3 regions of the Bacillus sp. JJ1122 genome follow, and region 3 is predicted to be linked to each of the others. Evidence: predicted binding sites of a transcription regulator. Region 3 holds the regulator's gene; each other region holds the start of a gene.
What was found. The regulator Rex, encoded in region 3, represses fermentation and respiration genes when NADH is low (regulators of the CRP and FNR family bind a similar motif). The targets are predictions, from matches to a motif close to TTGTGAAATATTTCACAA.

Region 1 (4,894 bases), on a different contig from region 3:
TTATGAGAGAGGACGTTTTTGATATTGCAGCCTATGCGGTTAAAAAAGGCGTCCGAGTTTCTATGACGCCAAGTGCGACGCCGAATGTTACGAAGGAAGCGATCGAAAAAGCAAAAGAAGTAGGATTGTCACGCTGGGCTTTCAGCATTGACGGCCCGACTGCTGAAGTGCACGACCATTTCAGAGGAACAGCAGGGTCATTTGATTTAACTATGGAAAGAATTAAGTACTTGCATGAACTTGAAATACCTATTCAAATTAATACAGTTATATCACGTTATAATATTGATTATTTAGATGAAATGGCAAAGATGGTTGAAGATCTGGATTGTGTTTTGTGGAGCGTGTTTTTCTTGGTGCCTACAGGGCGGGGGCAGGAAAAAGACATGATATCCCCAGTTGAGCACGAGAAGGTATTCACTTGGCTGTATGACTTAAGCAAACGAGTGAAGTTCGATATTAAAACAACGGCTGCCCAGCATTACCGCAGGGTCGTAATCCAGCAAAAAATGCGGGAAGCAAAAGACCATACCGAAGAAATCGATTATCTCACTGCATTGACTAAAGAAGGACTGACAGGGTCGATTGATGGCCTTGGCAGGGCGCCAAAAGGGGTCAATGATGGAAATGGCTTTGTATTCATCTCTCACACTGGGGACGTCTATCCTAGCGGCCTTTTGCCTGTAAAGGCTGGTAACGTCAGGGAGCAGCCGCTTGCTGAAATATACAGAGATTCCCCTGTTTTCAAGTCATTAAGAAATCCCGATGAATACAAAGGGAAATGCGGCGTATGTGAATTCAGGCATGTTTGTGGCGGATCCCGTTCACGCGCCTATGCTATGACCGGTGACTATCTGGAAAGTGAACCATTCTGCGTTTACATTCCTAAAGTGTTGAGAAAACAGAAACAAAGTTAAAATGAGAGCTCCAACGCCATGGCGCTGGAGCTTAATCAATAGGCTATGCTAAGGCTATAGTGATTTTAATTCTCTGCAACCTAAATCAACAGCCGTTTCTTACCCATCCACTAAAAAAAACGAGTGAAGCTAGCAGCCTCACTCGTTTTCTTATTCAAATTGTAAATGAATATCAATCTATACTGCAAAACACTGCCGGACAGTTTTCACAGCCGATTTCCTGACGTAAATAGTCAACGTCGTGTACAAGGATTTTACCTTTTTTGATTGAAATGATTTCTTCACGCTTAAGCTCATTCAGGATTCGATTCGTGCTTTCACGAGAAGTGCCGCAGAAGTTCGCCAGCTCCTGGTTTGTTAACGGAAGGTCGATGAGGATGCCGTTGTCTTTTTGCAAACCGTAACTGTTTGTCATACGAATCAGTGTCGAGAACAATGCACCTTTTTTTCCGTTCAGTACAAGGTCGCGAAACTTCGTTTGTGTTTTGCGGAAATGGTCGCTCATCCATTTCATGAATTCGAATGCAAGCGATGGATTCTGGAATATTTCCTTTTCAATGACATCTTTTCTGATGGCTGCAATCTTGGCATCTTCTATGATAAGGGCGCTAAGAAGATATTTTGGAGCATCCGTAAATAAAGTCAATTCGCCGCAAATATCGTTTTCCCCGCAAATTCTAAGGGCGAGCTCACGGCCATCTTGTGTGACCTTGCTGATTTGGACCTTACCTCCAAGAATCAAATAAAGTTCCTCTGCTTCCATGCCTTCCTGGAACAGATATGATCCCTTTTTAACTTGGATCGTCCTGTCAGCAAACTGGAGCAATTCTTTGATTTCAATCGAATGAGTTACTTTATGTGCATGTAGCATGGTCATCACCCTTTTCATTTTTTAAGAGGTAAAACTAATGTCTGGCTCACGTGTCAAAGTATTTATTGTCACAATAATAACACCGGCATAGTGTTAACTAAATACAGGAACGGTAAGTGTCAAAATGTCGTCACATTCTAGGACCTTTTTGTTCACATTTTCGAAACAAATTGCTCTAATTTTATTATATCGATAAACAAAGGCAGATAATTTACATGTTTGAAGACATCTGTGACGGTTTATTGAACATACAAATAGGTGTGAAGTTCGTCACATCTAAAAGCTTGTGAATTTTTTACGATTTACCCATAGAAAGCTGCTATGACAATTTCAAAGCCATTAGGGAAATAAATTAGTAAGCTCAAAGGGGAGAAAAAATAATGAAAACACAAAAAGTTCAGCTTCCGTTGCAAACACTCAGTCTTATAGCGGGGTTCATGGTATGGGTAATCTTATCCTCATTAATGCCATTTATAAAAGAGGATATCCAAATGTCAGCAAACCAGATTGCTATGGCGACAGCAATTCCTGTTGTTCTAGGTTCTGTCTTAAGGATTCCCATTGGATACTGGACAAACAAGTATGGTGCCCGAAAATTATTCTTTATCAGCTTTACATTGCTGCTTTTCCCAATCTATTTCATCAGTCTTGCTGATTCGTATACGGATTTGCTGATTGGCGGATTGTTTGCAGGAATCGGTGGAGCTGTTTTCTCAGTAGGTGTTACATCACTGCCAAAATATTATCCTAAAGAACGCCACGGCTTCGTCAACGGTATTTATGGAGTTGGTAACCTCGGGACTGCAATCTCAACTTTCTCAGCTCCAGTTCTCGCCTCCCAGCTCGGATGGCAGGCAACAGTCAAGTTGTATTTGATCCTGATGCTTGCCTTTGCATTGCTGAACTTCATGCTTGGAGATAAGAAGGAACCAAAAGTAGTCACACCTCTAGGAGAACAAATAAAGAGCGTCTATAAAAATCAAAAGCTATGGGCATTGAGCTTATTTTACTTCCTGACCTTTGGATCTTTTGTAGCCTTTACAATCTATTTGCCTAACTTCCTTGTAACCCATTTTGATCTTGAAAAAGTGGATGCTGGCCTAAGAACTGCTGGCTTTATCGCACTTGCAACATTTTTCAGGCCGATTGGAGGATGGCTGGGAGATAAATTCAATTCTTTCATCATTTTGATGTTTGTATTTGCCGGTTTGACGATTTCAGGAATCTTGTTATCATTCATGCCATCTCTGACACTTTACACGATCGGCTGCCTGGCAGTAGCCATCTGTGCAGGAATAGGTAATGGAACAATCTTCAAGCTTGTCCCGCTCTATTTTTCCAAACAGGCAGGAATCGTGAATGGTATCGTTTCTGCAATGGGTGGATTGGGAGGCTTCTTCCCTCCGCTAATGCTCGCATTCTTGTTCAACCTGACTGGACACTATGCAATTGGATTCATGGCATTATCACAAGTAGCACTAGCAAGCTTGATCATCGTATTCTGGATGTATTACCAGGACAAATTAAGCCTGGCAAAAAATATTATTGACCATACGATTGAAGGTGTCATGATCACGGATGTAAAAGGAAATATCGAACAAGTTAATCCAGCCTTCACTACGGTGACAGGCTATACCCCGGAAGAAATTATCGGGAAGAATCCGCGCATTCTTCGTTCAGGTGAGCATGAAGAAGACTTCTACAATGATATGTGGAAAGCGATCAAAGAGAATGGCTTCTGGCAGGGAGAAATCTGGAACAAGAAAAAGAATGGCACGATTTATCCTGAGTGGCTGACAATCAGTCCTGTAAAAAATGATGCAGGAGAAATAAAGAATTTTGTCGGCATGTTCAGTGAGCTAACTTTGAAAAACAAATAATATAGCTCTTTTAAAAACTGCATTAAATGGTTTAATGCAGTTTTTTCCATTCCCTATAAATTGACAACATCATGACAATTAAGGGTAAAAAACACTACCCAGGCAGTTTTTATGTTGTAATATATATATATAAAGAAAATCTACTATTTAAATAGAGGACTAATCATGTTAGTGTGAGAATATTAGATGAATTGCATTTGTAGCTGATATTGATCACTTATCCTACTTCTCTAATTGGAGTTGACGCATATGGTAAAAAACATAATCAAAGACCAGTTAAATAGACCACTACGAGATTTGCGTATTTCAGTAATAGATCGCTGCAATTTCCGCTGCCAGTACTGCATGCCTGCAGAAATATTCGGACCAGACTTTGCTTTTTTACCTAAAAGTGAGCTTTTGACTTATGAAGAAATTGAACGAGTGGCAAAATTGTTCATTGAACTTGGGGTTGAAAAAATCAGGCTTACTGGCGGAGAGCCTCTGCTTCGGAAGGATCTTCCGATTCTCGTCCAAAAGCTGAATGAGATTGAGGGCCTAAAAGATATTGCCTTAACAACAAATGGAGTTCTTCTGCCAAAATATGCAAAACAGTTGAGAGCTGCTGGGTTGAAGCGTGTCAATGTCAGCCTCGACAGCTTGAAGGATGAGCTTTTTGGAGAAATCAACGGCCGGAATGTGGGCGTTGGCCCTGTGCTCGATGGCATAAAAGCAGCTAAAGAAGCTGGCTTAGGTGTGAAAATCAATACTGTCATTAAAAAAGGGCTCAATGATTCTGAAATTCTCCCTATGGCTGAATTCTGCAAAAAGGAAGGCATTGAGTTACGCTACATCGAATTCATGGATGTAGGCAGCACCAATGGCTGGAAAATGGATGATGTTATCACAAAGAAGCAAATGTTTGATATTATAAGCGAGCATTTTGATTTGGAGAGGGTAGACCCTGATTACTACGGGGAAGTTGCAAAGAAATACCGCTACAAAGGTACTGATATAAATGTTGGATTCATTTCATCAGTTTCAGAGTCCTTCTGTTCGAGCTGCACAAGATCGCGGCTATCGGCAAACGGACAATTGTTCACTTGCCTCTTCAATGGAAATGGCCATGATATCCGTGATTTCATGCGAGACGGTGCTACCGATGAAGAACTTCGGGCACGCATAACAGATATCTGGAACCATCGTACGGACAGATACTCTGATGAGCGGACAGCGGAAACAGTTGC
Region 2 (4,894 bases), on a different contig from region 3:
TAATAAATATTAATTATGTTCTTTTAATTATAAGAATTCACTTTTCAAAACGCAACAAATTTATTAACAATATGTGAACAATTCGCAATTTTATTGCTGGCTTAATATGCTTTACAATATAATTATATTAATTTTTTATACGGACAGGAGTATAAATGACCTGCCGTACATGAGGTGGTATTAACATGCAGGCTGCAACAATCATGTCACCAAAGCTGAATAAAGTATTCGAAAAGGTTCATAGGATCAAAAAAATTGAAAAAGGCTCATTTCTTTTTGAGGAAGGAAATAACGCAAGTGAGCTGTATATTATTCAAAGCGGCAAATTCCAGATCAGCAAGATGGTTGCTGACGGTCGTGAACTGACAATCAGAATGTGCTCAGCCGGTGAATTGGTTGGAGAGCTATCATTGTTCAGCCCTGCATCAAGCCATTTACTTACTGCGAAAGCCTCCGAGAGTGGAACTGTAGCAGTAATCCAGAAGGATAATCTGGAGAATGAAATTGCGAAGGATAATGCGCTCGCGCTGGAATTAGTAAAATGGCTTTCATTACAGCACCGAAAATCACAAACAAGGTTTCGGGATCTTGTTCTGCACGGCAAGAAAGGTGCTTTATATTCGACATTAATACGGATGGCAAACAGCTATGGTGTGGTGACGGACGAAGGAATTAAAATCGATGTTTCCTTGACAAACCAGGAGCTCGCCAATTTTTGCGGCACATCCCGCGAGGTAGTCAACCGACTGCTGAGCGAGTTAAGGAGAAATAATAGCATTTCCATTGATAAGGGCTACATCACTGTTCATGCATTGAATCGGCTTAAAAGAGAAATAGATTGTGAAAGCTGCCCTGCTGAAGTTTGTAATATTGAATAATGATGTTATTTATGTATAGTTTTTATTGATATTTTTAGGCAAGGCTATTTTAAAAGACATTGCTGATTTTAGCACCTGTTGATTGGAGCGAAGCGACGAGGAGGCTCACCTGACGCCCCGCGGAAAGCGAGTGCCTGGAGCGGAAATCAACAGACAAGTTTAACAGAGCCAAAGCAAAAAAGCAGAAGCTGCCAGCACATTCGGGCAGCTTCTGCTTTTCTATTTAAATTGAAAACAACATAATAATGAAAAACAATGCAGCATTTATTATTTCATATATACCTACTTTCGTAACCGATACTGGTTTTCCATATAGTAAAACCGCCCTAATTAAGCTTGGGACTGCTGCCACTGCAACAGTCTCCTCGCCTGCAGCCAGCCATAAAGCTGGTACAAGGAGATGATAGGTCCATGATATCCATTTAAAGCTCTGATTCTTCTTTTCACGAATCATCGTTTTTACATAGAGTGTACTGCCTGTAAAAAATAAAATGGAAGCTGCAAATACAAGGACTGCTTTTACGTTAATCACAGCGCCAGGCAGATAACTGCTGGCCAGCCCAGCTATCGAAAAAACAATGATTGCACTGAGGTCATTCATTAGTGCCCGATCTTTATTTTTTGCTGAAAAATAAGCATTGAGGATAAAGAATGGAATCATCGAAAATCCAAAATAAGCTATGGATGGCGTTGTAAATAACGGAACCATCAAAAACACCAGGGCTGGAATCATATAGATAAGCACCCATTTGCGATAAAGTGAAATTTTCTTCTTTTTAAACATCAATAACAGTGGATATGTTGCTAAATATAATAATATCCAGCCTATGAAAAACGGGACATGCTGCCAGATTACTTCACTTGCCGCTGCTCCAAGCCAGAAAGGGATGATCAGCATAGCCCAGGCTCCGTGTTGTTTTGGCATAAATAACTTCATGAATCAACACTCCCTTGTTCTTTCCTGACTTAAATATAGAATAATTTCTACATCAAATAAGTGAAGCTTATCACATATCACTTTTCCATTTATCGAATGTCATTGAACTGTCAAAATACGTTCTTTTTCATGCATTCCTGCAAATACAAAAAAAGCTGAACCAAAAGATTCAGCCCTGACTGTTGATAAACCCGATTAAATTGAGCTTGTTTACAGTTTCTCATCTTGTGTGGGAATTATAACAGGTTTTCAATAACTGATCTGTGACCTGCAACTTTGTCGACAAGCTAAGCTGAACAAAAAGATTCAGCCTCTATTTTCATATTGAATGTTTTGCGCTATTACATAAAGTTTCATTAATAATTATGTGAAATCGGCTCTAATACAATTGGTTAGCCAGGTAAAACCAGATTCATCACTTGTATCAAATGATGGGATGTCTTGGTCCATGAAATGCCTTGCCAGACTTGCATCACGATAAAAAATGACTTTAATACATGGCAGTTTTTCAAGAAGCTCCAGATCTCCCTTGTCCCTAAGAATGACAGCCTTTGGATACTTCTCGTTTTTGTATCCTTCAATTAGAATCACATCTGGTTTAAAGAAAGAAAGCATCTCGATTTCTTCCAAAAGAGTCCACTGTTTTTGTTCTGCCTGGATAAGGACCCTGCCTTCTCCTTCAACTAGGGAGACAGCTGCACCTGCTGCAATATGGCGTCCCGAATCCTTTGTTTCATCCACCTCTGGCTTACCACCGTGACCATGGTGCTTGATTGTAGCAATTTTCAGCCTGGATGCGGATAAATGTTCTATTAGCTTTAGGCTTAATGTCGTCTTGCCGCTGTCCTGGTATCCTGCAATCTGGAAAATGACCGGTTTTACCAAGGCCACTCACTGCCTGTGTGATCTTCGAGCATAAGAACATCAACTTCCATCCCCTGTTCAAAGCCTCTTGTACCGCCAGGAAGGATCATCAGCGAGTTCGCGCCTGCTAAACTCATGATGATATTTGACTTATCGAGACCGCTCGGAGTTACAACGAGCTTTCCATCCTGGATTGTCAATGCGCTTCTGACAAACCTGGTGAACGGATTTGCTTTTGGGAAATTAGCGTCTAATATGGCTAATTCCTTTCTTAGATGCGGCAGCTCGGAAAATAACATTGTCCTGATAATTGGTCGCGCAAACAGTTCAAAGCCTACATAACAGGCAGATGGATTTCCAGATAGTCCAAATAAAAGCTTTCCATCCATCTGAGCTACTGTTGTTACGCTTCCTGGTCTCATCGCTACTTTATTGAAAAGAACCTCGGCACCCATCTTGGCATAAATTTCAGGCAGATAATCAAAATCTCCCACAGAAACCCCACCAGTGGTGATGAATAAATCCACTTCTGCAATTGCCTTACTGACCGCTTCGAAGCATGTATCGAAATCATCAGGCAGCTGTCCAAAGTATTTCACTTCTGCTCCTGCACGCAGGATTTGAGCCGAGATCATATAGGAATTGCTATTTCGGATTTTCCCAGGCTCTAGAGGTTCATCAACCTCCAGAAGCTCGGTTCCGGTTGCATAAAGCCCGATCACCGGTTTTTTAGCCACAGGCACTTTTGCATAGCCGAATGTCGCTAGCATTGCCTGGATCCCTGGATTGATAAAAGTACCCTTTTTTACAAGCACCTCCCCCTCCTTTGCATCCTCGCCACGGTAGGAGACATTATCACCCTTATTGTGCTTGCGCTTTGTTTCCATATATTTTTTTCCGTCTCTCTCGACTTCTTTTGCCAATTCAAACATGACAACTGTATCAGCACCAACGGGTAATTGCGCTCCTGTCATGATCCTCACAGCCTGGTTAGGGCCAAGTTCTTTATCAGTCAGCATGCCTGCTCCAATATGGTCAACGACCTCAAACTGAACTGCCTGGGATTGAGAAGCATCCTGTGTGTCAATCGAACGTACTGCATATCCATCATACGGCGCCCTGTCAAAATGAGGAACGTCACTTGTTGCTTTTAGATCCTCAGACAGATAGCGACCGTAGCTTTCATTAATCGAAACGTACTCAGTTGAGCCCTTTTTCTTATGCTCCATTACCCTTTGTACTGCCTCTCCAATTGGAATAGGGTTTCTTTTCTCTAACATATTATCAGCTCCTATTGCAGGCTAAAACTTATCATGGCTCTTTTCGTGTATCTAGCATTTTCATTTAAAAAAGAACTTAAATTTCTTAAAAAAAGTGCCAATAAACATTCTAATTGTATTTACTACAAAACATTATGAAAAAGCCTTTTAGTAACATTACGCTTTTCATTATAAGAGTAATGGAAAAATGAAAATATAACAAACCTCACAGTATTCACTTCAAAAATTCCTTATAAATATGTAGATTTTTTGTGAAGTGTGATGCACATCACCAGGTAGTTAATCTAATTCCTATATGATGAGTTTGGAAACAGTAATAATAAATATATGGAGGTTTTTTACATGAAAATGCCTTTTAATCAAAATTCCTTAGTTAAGGATATTGTTAATTTGTTCCCTCAATCCAGTGATTTATTCAAGAAGAACCGTCTTGATTTTTGCTGTGGCGGCAATCGTCCACTAGCAGAAGCAGCTGCCGAACAGAACCTTAATGTTCCGACGATCATGGCGGAGCTTGAAGAGCTATATAAAAAACATAACGGAACTGCAGATAATATGGAGGTTTGGACAGAAACCGATTCTGATATCCTGATAGACCATATTAAAAATAAATATCATCGTGAACTCGAGGAAGAGCTTACCCTGCTTAGCCCATATGTAACCAAGGTTTCAAAGGTACATGGAGATCGTCATGAAGAACTTTTAAAGGTATATGAACTCTTCTATGAATTTAAAAAGGAATTACTTGAGCATACCGCCAAGGAAGAAGCAACAGTGTTCCCGATGCTGCTTCAATTGGATTCAGCGGATACCGATAAGCGCAATGAAATGATTTCTGAAATCACTGAACTTGAAAAAGAACATGATCATGCAGGCTCAATCCTTAAAGAATTGCGCGAAATAACATCCGATTTCACCCCGCCTATTGATGCTTG
Region 3 (4,894 bases):
ATAATGTGGAAAAGTCTCTGGATAAGCCATAAATCAATCTTTCTTATGTGAATAACTTTGTGAACAAAAAGTCCCGGAATTCATCTGGGACTTTTTTTGTGGATTAATATAGATTTTTTATTAAATGACAAGGTTTTTTTATTAAAAATCTAGTAAATCAATCGTGCTCCCTCAAAACCTCTAATGCTAATTGTTGAATAAAATAGTTGAGCATCTGATATTAACAAATCTTGGACAAAGTAATCTCATTTATTGGCGATAGTGGAGGTTATAATGGCGGAAAACCCAATATATTAGCGGAAATCCAATATATTAGACGAAAATTTATATATATTGGCGAAATACCCGATATATTGACGAACGCAAAAGGATCTTTCCAGTGACAGAGAATAGAACTATTATATGCAAATAAAAACCGGGCGACATCTCGCCGCCCGGCACATACTCTTCTATTTGTACTCTCTTAAGCCAACTCTGTCCATTCTTCCATCAATAAATCGATCTTCTCTTTGGCCGATTCAATTTTGCTGTTAATATCGGCTGCTTTTTCGTGATCCTGGAAGACATCAGGATCACATAAGAGTTCTTCGTATTCAGCTACTTCAAGCTCCAACTGCTCGATCGCTGCTTCCACTTCCTCCATGCGCCGTTTGCGCTGGCGTTCCAGCTTCTTTGATTCTTTATCCTGCTGATAGGAGCTTTTGTCTTGTTTAGAAGAATCTACAGCGCTGCTTGAAGCTTTTGCTGACTGTTCTGCGAGTGCTTTCAGCTCTTCCTGTTCGAGCTTTTTCTCGATGTAATAATCATAATCACCCAGGAACTCGGTAGCGCCAGTGCGGTCGAGCTCAATGACCTTTGTGGCGATCCTGTTTATAAAATAACGGTCGTGGGAAACGAAAAGGATTGTGCCCGGGTAATCGATCAGTGCATTCTCTAGCACTTCCTTGCTGTCCAAATCCAAGTGGTTCGTTGGCTCATCCAGAATCAGGAAGTTGGATTTTTGCATCATCATCTTGGCGAGTGCCAGACGTGCTTTTTCACCGCCGCTGAGCGTTGAAACGATTTTTGATACATCGTCGCCTGAGAAGAGGAAATTGCCGAGAACCGTGCGAATTTCTTTTTCCGGCTTAAGTGGATATTCGTCCCAAAGCTCGTTTAGTACCTTTTTATTTGAACTTAGCTCAGCTTGTTCCTGGTCATAATAACCGATCGATACGTTTGAACCATAGTGGACGCTTCCGGCGATCGAAGGGAGCTTTTCAACGATTGTCTTTAGCAAGGTTGATTTGCCGACACCGTTTGGTCCAACTAAGGCAGTGCTATCGCCGCGAGATAGATTGAAGGAGATATTTTCCGAAACGACGTCATTACTATATCCTACAGCGAGTGAATCAGCCTTAAGGACATCGTTTCCGCTTTGGCGTTCAATCTGAAAACTGAAGGTGGCGGATTTTTCATCGCCAAGCGGCTTGTCCATCCGGTCAATCTTTTCTAGCTGTTTCCTGCGGCTTTGAGCTCTTTTAGTAGTGGAAGCACGAGCAAGGTTTCGCTGGATGAAGTCCTGGAGCTTTGAAATCTCATCCTGCTGCTTTTCAAAAAGCTTCATATCCCGTTCGTAGTTTTCAGCTTTTTGGTTTAAGTAAGAGCTGTAGTTCCCCGGAAATTTTGCCAGCTGATGGCGGGAAATTTCATATACCTGATTAACGACTTTATCAAGGAAGTAACGGTCATGGGAAACAATCAGGATTGCGCCATCATAACCCTGAAGGTATTTTTCAAGCCAAGAAAGAGTGTCGATATCAAGGTGGTTTGTCGGTTCATCCAGAATTAAAATATCCGGGCGGGTCAAAAGGAGCTTAGCTAGAGCAAGCCTTGTTTTTTGGCCTCCGCTTAATGTGGATATTTTTGTAGAATAATCAAAGGAATGGAAGTTCAGGCCATGGAGCACGGAGCGGATGTCGGCTTCATATTGATAACCGCCTTGCTCCTTGAACTGGACCTGCAAAAGATCATATTCCTTGAGAACTCTGTCATATTCAGTCTGGTTTGTCAGTATGTCAGGGTCTGACATTTTTTCCTCAAGCCGGCGCAGATCTTTTTCCATGGAATGCAGATGGTTAAAAACGCCAAGCATTTCTTCCCAGATGCTTTTTTCGGATTCGAGACCAGTATTCTGTGCCAGGTACCCGATTGTCGTCCCTTTAGGACGGATGATTTCGCCGCTGTCATGCGCCTCGTGCCCGGCGATAATCTTCAGCAGAGTCGATTTACCCGCTCCGTTGCGGCCGACTAAGGCAACACGGTCATGGGTTTGTATTTCAAACTTTATATTCGATAAAATAAGATCAGCAGCGAAATATTTTGTCAGCTGATTAACTTGTAATAGTATCATTATTATTCACCTCTATTGCCTTAGAGATAGTGTAACCCATTCACATACGCTCGGCAATATATGAGACCCACCAAAGACAAGGAATGACAAGGAATTTGTGAACTCAGCAACAAAGTTCACACACAACTTTGTGAAAATAGTGTATCATTTGTTTGAAGGGAGCATGAACATGGCAGAATTTACGCATTTTAACGAAGAAGGCAGAGCAAAAATGGTGGATGTCAGTGATAAACATGTGACGGTCCGCACGGCAATCGCCCATTCAAGCATAATTGTGAATGAAGATATATATATAAGAATCACAGAAAATAAGATGAAAAAGGGGGATGTACTGGCAGTTGCACAGGTAGCGGGCATCATGGCGGCCAAGAAAACGTCGGAAATCATTCCAATGTGCCATCCACTTCCATTAACAGGCATTGACCTTAGCTTCGATTGGGAGCAAAATGGAAATGACTATATTTTAAATATCACCGCATCTGTTAAAACAAAAGGGAATACAGGGGTGGAAATGGAAGCGTTAACAGCAGCTTCAGCATGTGCGCTGACTGTTTATGATATGTGCAAGGCCGTTGACAAAGGCATGGTGATCGGCAAGACGTATTTAGTCGAAAAAACCGGCGGGAAAAATGGCGATTTTAAGAGAGAAGAGAAGCTTAAATAGAAATTTTGATTGGGTGGAGGATGGAGAATGATGAACGAACCTATGAAAATTCCGCAGGCAACCGCAAAACGCTTGCCGCTTTATTACCGTTTCTTATTGAACTTACATTCTTCAGGTAAACAAAGGGTTTCATCTGCAGAGTTAAGTGAAGCGGTAAAAGTGGATTCAGCGACAATCAGAAGGGATTTTTCTTATTTTGGAGCCTTAGGTAAAAAGGGGTACGGCTACAATGTGAATTATCTCCTGACATTTTTCCGAAAGACACTTGATCAGGACGAGCTGACCAAAGTAGCACTGATCGGGGTCGGAAATCTTGGAACAGCATTTTTAAATTATAATTTCTCAAAAAATAATAATACGAAAATCGAAATAGCTTTTGATGTGGATGAGGCAAAAGTAGGCACCGTTATGGGTGACGTGCCTGTCTATCACATGGATGAGCTGGACAAAAAAGTTGTCGAGGAAGGCATACAGGTGGCCATCCTTACCGTGCCGTCTGCGGTAGCCCAGCCTATTACCGACCGATTAGTCCAGGCGAATATCAAGGGAATCCTGAATTTTACGCCTGCACGATTGAATGTACCGGACTCCATCAGGATTCACCATATTGACCTGTCTGTAGAACTGCAATCATTAATTTATTTCCTAAAGCATTATCCGACCAATACAGACACAGAAGAATGATATGAAAAATAGCCTCTTCGGGATGAAGAGGCTATTTTTTCTGGATTTGTTTAAGTTTGAGATGGAGCAGGATCATCCGGATGCCGGAACCGAAGTCGAAGGTCGCGAGCATAACGAGGAGATAAGTGAAAAATCCCCATCCGGTTTCGCTGACATTCTGGATGGCGAAGTAGGTGAACAAGCTGCCTAGCAAGATGTAGACAATGCCTGAAAATAAAGGCGATTGCTTCATAACTTAAAGTCCCCCAATAAAGCTTTGAATTTTTTCTGCTTCTCTTATCATTCTCTCGATATCTTCCCTGAATACGGATTGAAGCAGGACAACGAACGTATTCATTGTGACATGGGCGATGATTGGAACGATGATGCGCTTAGTTTTTACATAAAGGAATGCAAAGGTAAAGCCCATGGCCGAATAAAGGATGACATGCTCGGGCTCCATATGAGCAAGCGCAAAAATCACTGAACTGATCAATGCGGCAAAAAAGAAGTTCATTTTCTTATGAAGGCTTCCGAAGATAATTTTACGGAAGACGATTTCTTCCAAAATCGGCCCGATGATCGAGCTGACAAGAATCACAACAGGGAAGCTCTCAATGAGGTTGATGATCTCCTGAGTATTTTCAGAGCCCATTTCGATTCCGAGCAGCCTTTCAATGTTGGCTGCAAAGGATTGAGCCAATAATGCCAGGAATACCCCTGCAACGGCCCAGGCAGCCGAGCTTGCTGGCGATGCCATTCCGCGCAAATCTGCCTGCATCTTGGATTCTTTCCGTAAAATAAGCAGCACGATGATCAATGTAAGGGTAAAACTGATGACAAGCCAGAAAGGAATCGATAGGGTTTCCATTTCCTTAAGGCTTTTGCCCATACCCTTACCTATAAAGGCTACGAGCGGAATGCCGACCAGGCTTGAAAGCTGCATGACGATATAGGCGATGATAATGTACCAGTATTCTTTTTTCAATATGAAAAACTCCTTTTAGGCCTTTTCAAAAACGTAATGACTTTATATACGTTTTAATATGATAAAAGTTCCGCAATGTTATCTCTCCATTTTACTAGTAAGCAGCTTGAAAGTTCAAATCGCAGGATGCTGCTTAAAATAATTGGTTAAATTTCCGCGGGGGCCGCATACTCTTTAAGGTGGTCTT

Region 1: the regulator Rex is predicted to act here: its motif matches at 2,047-2,064, upstream of V7201_RS19300 (nitrate/nitrite transporter).
Region 2: the regulator Rex is predicted to act here: its motif matches at 1,874-1,891, upstream of V7201_RS10745 (YwiC-like family protein).

What each region holds. Positions count from the first base shown of each region.
Region 1 is NZ_JBALQL010000035.1:125,412-130,305, forward strand. It holds gene V7201_RS19290 (TIGR04053 family radical SAM/SPASM domain-containing protein) at 1-917, shown strand, start outside; gene V7201_RS19295 (Crp/Fnr family transcriptional regulator) at 1,090-1,788, opposite strand; gene V7201_RS19300 (nitrate/nitrite transporter) at 2,169-3,668, shown strand; gene moaA (GTP 3',8-cyclase MoaA) at 3,918-4,894, shown strand, end outside.
Region 2 is NZ_JBALQL010000019.1:147-5,040, reverse strand. It holds gene V7201_RS10750 (Crp/Fnr family transcriptional regulator) at 186-878, shown strand; gene V7201_RS10745 (YwiC-like family protein) at 1,102-1,815, opposite strand; gene mobB (molybdopterin-guanine dinucleotide biosynthesis protein B) at 2,179-2,706, opposite strand; gene V7201_RS10735 (molybdopterin molybdotransferase MoeA) at 2,694-3,959, opposite strand; gene ric (iron-sulfur cluster repair di-iron protein) at 4,302-4,894, shown strand, end outside.
Region 3 is NZ_JBALQL010000028.1:16,544-21,437, reverse strand. It holds gene V7201_RS16970 (ABC-F family ATP-binding cassette domain-containing protein) at 464-2,392, opposite strand; gene moaC (cyclic pyranopterin monophosphate synthase MoaC) at 2,562-3,056, shown strand; gene V7201_RS16960 (redox-sensing transcriptional repressor Rex) at 3,084-3,740, shown strand; gene V7201_RS16955 (YdiK family protein) at 3,772-3,972, opposite strand; gene V7201_RS16950 (CPBP family intramembrane glutamic endopeptidase) at 3,976-4,707, opposite strand.